3 regions of the Streptosporangium sp. NPDC001559 genome follow, and region 3 is predicted to be linked to each of the others. Evidence: predicted binding sites of a transcription regulator. Region 3 holds the regulator's gene; each other region holds the start of a gene.

Region 1 (2,260 bases), on a different contig from region 3:
AGGTGATGACCCTGTACGTGGCCGGCAGGGTGAAGCTGATCAGTCACATCTCCTCGGGCAGCGGGATTCCGTACTGCGAGACGGCCACCTGGGAGGGCAAGACCCAGAAGTTCTGCGGCGGCGCCCGCACGCCGACGGGCGACTACAAGACGACCTGGCGCAGGAGCGGCTGGCACAGGTCATACCTCGGTCAGCTATACAACCCGATCTTCTTCAACGGCGGCATCGCCCTGCACGGCGCGCTCTCGGTGCCGCTGGCCCCGGCCTCCCACGGTTGTGTGCGGCTGCCGATGAACGTCGCCGCGGTCCTGCCCGGCATGCTCGGCACGGGAGTCCCGGTGCACGTCCGGGGCAGATTCGTCCGCTGACGGAGTGAACGCGGTTCTTCGTGCCCCCGGTCCTTCAAGGACCGGGGGCACGGTCGTTCCCGGGGCTGTCGTACGGGTGCGGGAAAGCGCGCCGTGGCGGGCCCGTCTTGACGGCTGTTTCCCCGCCCTGTGAACACCGGGCCGTGTTCTCGTCATGGGGGATACCGAACACGCGATGCCCGTGACTCCGGGCCGCCGAGACGTCGCGGAAAACCGCACAACGCTCAAACTCCACCTTGAACATTTAAAGCAGGCACAGGCCTATAAATCAGCCAATATGGCAGGGAAAGGGGTGCGGCGGCGGCCGTACGTCCGCTGCGTGCGGGGGGAGGCCGGGGGATGTCCGAAACCCCTTGGCTGTGACCGCCCCGGCTTGTCCGCGCGCGACCGGCGGCTCTCCGGCGGTTCTTCCGGGGTGGGTGATTCGTATGGTTTCAGGCTGCCCGGTGGTGTCGAACTTTTGTTCGTTCGTTTACTTGACACTACCAGTGATCGAATTTATGTTCGATGTGATGACGTGGGGCTCGCGGTCCACGTCCAGGGTGGTTGGCCTTTCCGGGACCGTCGGCCACGGCGGCCCGGCCGGGCCGGGGCGGGCGGGGAGAGGGGAAGCTCCTCGTCCGGCCGCCCGGAGGATTTGTCGGTGGGGTCTGCGAGTGTTGACCTGACCGGCGGATACGCCGGGAGCCGCTTGCGACCAAGGAGGCTGAAGCACATGACCCCTCGGCTCAGCGATTCCGATGGGCCCCGGCTCTCGTCCACGGTGCGGGCGCACCTGGCCGACGCGCGCGACTGTCTTGGGGAGGCGGGCGCCGCCCGGACCCCCGCAACCCGATACGTCGCCGCCCACCTGGCGGCGCTCAGAGCCGCGGCCGCGATCCTGGCCGCGCGGCCACGGCCCATGGACGGCCGCAGGCGCCGCCTGCGCAGCGCCTGGGAGCTGCTGCCCGAGGCGGAGCCCAGGCTGGCCGAGTGGGCTCCCTACTTCGAGACCAGCGCGACCAAACGGGCCGCCGCCGAGGCGGGCATGACCCGCATGGTCTCGGCGAGGGACGCCGAGGAGCTGATCTCCGAGGCCGAGCGGTTCGTCGTCACGGTGGAGACCCTCCTGGGCCTGCCCGCCCAGACCACCCTCCCGGCCCGCGTTCCCCTGGCCGGCTAGCGGCTCAGGCCGCCGAGGAGGCCAGCGGGCGGGCGGTGCGGTGGCGTAGCAGGAGCATGGCGGCGTCGTCGTTCAGCGGCTTGCCCACGTGACGCAGCAGGTCGGCGCGTAGCGCGTCGAGGGCCAGCTGCGGGTCGGAGCCGTTCAGCAGGTGCGCCCTGTCGGCCAGCGGATAGAACCGGCCCGTTCCGTCCCGGGCCTCGATGACCCCGTCGGTGTAGAAGAGCACCTGGTCACCGGGCTCGAAGCCGATCTGGTACGGCACGGCCTCGGCCCCCTTCAACGACGCCATGCCCAGCGGAAGGGCCTCGTCGGGCGGGTCGGCGAAGGAACGGCTGCCGTCGGCCGCCAGCACCATGGGCGGCGGATGGCCGCAGTTGATGACGGTGATGGAGGTGCCCTCCTGCGCCTCGCCGAGATCGGTCAGGTCGGTGATCTCGGCGAGCACGGCGGTGACGAACTGCTCGCCCGACAGCTCCCGCGACAGCGCGTTCTCCAGGCGGGCCACGACGCCCTGCAGCTTGGCCTCGTCGTGGGCGGCCTCCCTGAAGGCGCCGAGCACCACGGCGGCGGTCTCGACGGCCTCCAGGCCCTTTCCCTGGACGTCCCCCACGATGATGCGCACCCCGTGCGGGGTGGTCACCACCTCGTACAGGTCGCCGCCGATGCGGGCCTCGGCCGTGGCGGAGGTGTAGGAGACGGCCACGCCGATCCCCGGCCCGGCCCGGCG
Region 2 (2,260 bases), on a different contig from region 3:
CCTCGTAGGTGTACCAAGCGCCGGACTTGCGGACGAAGCCGTGCTCGACGCCCATGTCGATCAGGCCGCCCTCGCGGGAGATGCCGACGCCGTAGAGGATGTCGAAGTCGGCCACGCGGAAGGGCGGGGCCATCTTGTTCTTGACGACCTTCACCCGGGTGCGGTTGCCGACCGCCTCGGTGCCGTCCTTCAGCGTCTCGATGCGGCGGATGTCGAGACGGACCGAGGCGTAGAACTTCAGCGCCTTTCCACCGGTCGTGGTCTCGGGCGAGCCGAACATGACGCCGATCTTCTCGCGGAGCTGGTTGATGAAGATCGCGGTGGTGCCGGTGTTGTTGAGCGCGCCCGCGACCTTGCGCAGCGCCTGGGACATCAGGCGGGCCTGGAGGCCGACGTGGCTGTCGCCCATCTCGCCCTCGATCTCGGCCTTCGGCACCAGGGCCGCGACCGAGTCGATGACCAGCAGGTCGACGGCGCCGGAACGGATCAGCATGTCGGCGATCTCGAGCGCCTGCTCACCGGTGTCGGGCTGGGAGACCAGCAGCGCGTCGGTGTCGACGCCGAGCTTCTTGGCGTACTCGGGGTCGAGGGCGTGCTCGGCGTCGATGAAGGCCGCGATGCCGCCGGCCCGCTGGGCGTTGGCCACGGCGTGCAGGGCGACCGTGGTCTTACCGGAGGACTCGGGACCGTAGACCTCGATGATGCGGCCCCTCGGGAAGCCGCCGATGCCGAGGGCGACGTCGAGCGCGATGGAACTGGTCGGGATCACCTCGATGGGCGCGCGGGCCTCGTCACCGAGTCGCATGACGGAGCCCTTGCCGAACTGCCGCTCGATCTGGGCGAGGGCGGTCTCAAGCGCCTTCTCGCGGTCGTTAGCTGCCATGGGAGCCCCCCTGGAGGGTCGCGGGTTGGATCGGTTGCCAGAAAGCTACGGGGTGCCACCGACATTTTCCGGAGAGCACGCCGAGGAGCGTCAGCGCGTCCAATATAGCCGAACGATTGTTCGAGCGAGGCCGGACGACAGCGCATGTTCCGGGGCGCGCGGGACGGCCCATCCCATCCGGAAGGCGATATTTCCGAGAATTCCCCCATGCCTGTTGCCAGGGGGCTGACCTGGGGCGATCCTGGGGGCAGCCGACCCTGAGGTGCCGACGTGACCAGCACGTTCAGCCAGCAACGTCTGACCTACCTTGGGTCCCTGTCCGCCGAACTGTCGCGGCAGGGGCTGGCCAGCCGCATGGTCGGCGGGGACGACCCGGTGCTGTGGGTGTGGCATCCGGAGAGCCTGAGGCAGACGATCGTCTTCGCCACCCCGGCCGGAGACGGATGGCTCTTCCTGTGGTCCCCCGACGGCCGGGAGAAGGCAGGGGACCCCCGCGGGACCGCGGAGTCCCTCGACCGGCTGTTGAGCACCCCCGACCCCGGCCCCTGATCCGCGCACGGCGAGACGCCGCGCCCGGGGGCCGGGGAACCTACGGGTGACGCACCCCGACCGTCCCGCGCGGGCCGGACGCCCTTACCTCCGTCGCCCTCCGCCGTGGCGTACGTCGTCCGGCCCGCGCCCGCCCGGTCTGCCTGCCGGTTACGGCGGTGACGACCGCGCGCTCCGGCGGATAGGGATCGGCGGGTTTCCAGTCCCGGCCGTCACGGGTGTCCGCGCCGAAACGCGGTACAACCACGGCCAGGAACACGGCCGCGGCCAGGAAAAAGAGAAAATTGGTCATTTTCCAGTCCACTTCCATTGCCCACTGCGTCCATCCTTGGCACCCTTGGCACAAGTGGCCAGATCCAGTAGAGGGAAAAATGGACCGTATTTCCACCGAGCGTGACATTGTCACGCTCCTCGGTGACTGGGCGGCGGGCCGAGGCCCTCTCTATCGCAAGCTCGCGGACGCGCTGGTGCGGGCCGTCGGGGACGGCCTGCTCCTCCCCGACGACCGGTTGCCCTCCGAACGCGGGCTGGCCGACGCGCTCCAGGTGAGCAGGGCCACCGTGGTCGCGGCCTACCAGGAGCTGCGGGGCGCGGGCCTGCTGTCGAGCCGGCAGGGAAGCGGCACCAGGATCGCCTCGGACGTCAAGGTGCGCAGGCCGACCGCCGACGGGCGGGTGCCCGGCGGCACCGCGATGACCATCTTCCAGCGGCTGATCGACGGCCCCGGCGAACTGATCTCCGTCGCGGTCGCGGCGGGCGGGGCGGCGCCCGAGCTGGCCGTCGCGCTGCGCGAGCTGGTCCGCGACGACCTGGACGACCTGCTTTCCG
Region 3 (2,260 bases):
ACCCGCCCAGAAGGCCGCCAGCACGAGGAGCGTGAGCGCCAGGACCGCCACGACCCTTCCCCTGCGGGTCAGCCTGACCGGGGCGCGCCCCCGCCGGACGGTCGCGCGCGCCGCCCTCCCCCCGGCGACGGCCCGCCTCCGCGGAGCCGCCGGAACCGTACGGCCCGCACGTCCCGCGGCCGTCCCACGGGGGCGCGCGACGGGCCGCCCGCCCCCGGCCGCCCCACGGCCCGCGTCCCTGGCGGCCGTCTCCCCGGTGCCCCTGACCAGCGTCAACGTGGGCCTGGTTGTCCTCGTGGCCGCCTTCACGGTGCCCCCCATCTCTTCGACCTGGCCGAACACATGTCGAAGAAAGATCGGCGAATCGAACACGATGTCGATCGAACTCCCGTACGATGTTGTACACCACGCCGCCACCGATTTCGAGGACCATTCGAACAAATGTTTGAGTATGATCTTCGGCGGAGGTACGGTCGCTGTGTGCGACGCAACCAATACAGACCGGGAGCGAGGAGATCATATGAGTGAGCGCGACGAGAGCGGCGCGGCCGTCAGTGACCTGGCGGTGCGCAGGCGTGACTCCCTCGGCCTCACCCCCAGACAGCGCAAGATCCTTGAGGTGATCCGCGACTCGGTGCAGCAGCGCGGCTACCCGCCGTCGATGCGCGAGATCGGCGAGGCGGTGCAGCTGACCAGCACCTCCAGCGTGTCGCACCAGCTGACGGCCCTGCAGCGCAAGGGCTACCTGCGCCGCGACCCGCACCGCCCGCGTGCCCTGGAGGTGCGCCTGCCCGGCGAGCCGGTGCTGTGGGTCGACCCCGACGCGAACGCCGATGAGACCTCGGTCAACCGCCCGACCGCGGCCTACGTGCCGCTCGTCGGCCGGATCGCCGCCGGTGGCCCGATCCTCGCCGAGGAGAGCGTGGAGGACGTCTTCGCCCTGCCCAAGCAGCTCGTCGGCGAGGGCACCCTCTTCCTGCTCCAGGTCACGGGCGACTCCATGATCGACGCCGCGATCGCCAACGGCGACTGGGTGGTCGTCCGCCAGCAGCCCGTCGCCGACAACGGCGACGTGGTCGCCGCGATGATCGACGGCGAGGCCACGGTCAAGACCTTCAAGCGCAAGGACGGCCACGTCTGGCTGGTTCCGCACAACGCGAACTACGACCCGATCCCCGGCGACGAGGCCACCGTCCTGGGCAAGGTCGTGGCGGTGCTGCGCAAGCTCTGAGGCGCCTCGACGGCATCTCTCCCGGAACGCGAGGAGTGACCCTCAAACCGAGGGTCACTCCTTTCTGCGTTCACGGTCAGGGAACGATGTTGACCAGCTTGGGGGCCCTGATGATGACCTTGCGGGGCGCACCGGACAGGAAGGTCTGCACCTTCTCCGACGCCAGCGCCAGGGCCTCCAGGTCGGCCTCGGAGATCTCCGGGGAGACCTCCAGGCGGTCACGGACCTTGCCCGCGACCTGTACGACGCAGGTGACGGTCTCCTGCACCAGCAGTGCCGCCTCCGCGACCGGCCAGCCGGCGGTGGCGACGGAGGCGGAGTGCCCCAGCCGCTCCCAGCCCTCCTCCGCCGCGTACGGCGCGACCAGGGACAGCATGACCGCCAGGGTCTCCGCGGCCTCGCGCACCGCCGGGTCTGCGGCACCGGGGCCCGAGTCGATGGCCCTCCTGGCGGCGGTCGTCAGCTCCATCATCCTGGCGATCGCGACGTTGAAGCGGTGCGAGTCGAGCAGCTTGGTGACCTCGTCCACGGTCCGGTGGACGACCTTGCGCAGCTCCAGGTCACCGGTGGAGAAGTCGGCGCCGGGCGCGGAGCCCGCACCGGCCTCGGCCATGACGCGGAAGGCCCTGGCCAGGAACTTCTGCGACGCGGCCGGGGAGACGTCGGCCCAGTCGATGTCGTCCTCGGGCGGGCCGGCGAACAGCACGGTCAGCCTGACCGCGTCGACGCCGTAGGTGTCGATCTGCTGGCCCAGGTCGACCCCGTTGCCCAGCGACTTCGACATCGCCTTGCCCTGGTTGATGACCTGCCCCTGGTTCAGCAGGCGCAGGAAGGGCTCGGTGAAGTCGAGCATGCCCATGTCGTGCAGGACCTTGGTGAAGAAACGTGAGTACAGCAGGTGCAGCACCGCGTGCTCGACGCCGCCGACGTACTGGTCGATCGGCCCCCACTTGCGGACCTTCTCCACGTCGAAGGGACCGTCCAGGTAGGTCGGGTCCACGTAACGCAGGTAGTACCACGAGGAGTCGA

The links. The regulator LexA, encoded in region 3, represses DNA repair genes until DNA is damaged. The targets are predictions, from matches to a motif close to TCGAACANNTGTTCGA.
Region 1: ACFYY8_RS04405 (SAV_6107 family HEPN domain-containing protein) is a predicted target of LexA. The motif match lies at 821-836, and genes of this name have one in related genera.
Region 2: recA (recombinase RecA) is a predicted target of LexA. The motif match lies at 992-1,007, and genes of this name have one in related genera.

What each region holds. Positions count from the first base shown of each region.
Region 1 is NZ_JBIAVG010000002.1:70,127-72,386, forward strand. Features, by position in the region: gene ACFYY8_RS04400 (peptidoglycan-binding protein) at 1-368, shown strand, start outside; gene ACFYY8_RS04405 (SAV_6107 family HEPN domain-containing protein) at 1,084-1,530, shown strand; gene ACFYY8_RS04410 (PP2C family protein-serine/threonine phosphatase) at 1,535-2,260, opposite strand, start outside.
Region 2 is NZ_JBIAVG010000009.1:217,223-219,482, reverse strand. Features, by position in the region: gene recA (recombinase RecA) at 1-883, opposite strand, end outside; gene ACFYY8_RS21440 (hypothetical protein) at 1,154-1,432, shown strand; gene ACFYY8_RS21435 (hypothetical protein) at 1,473-1,724, opposite strand; gene ACFYY8_RS21430 (PLP-dependent aminotransferase family protein) at 1,804-2,260, shown strand, end outside.
Region 3 is NZ_JBIAVG010000016.1:35,642-37,901, reverse strand. Features, by position in the region: gene ACFYY8_RS30775 (hypothetical protein) at 1-321, opposite strand, end outside; gene lexA (transcriptional repressor LexA) at 521-1,231, shown strand; gene leuS (leucine--tRNA ligase) at 1,308-2,260, opposite strand, start outside.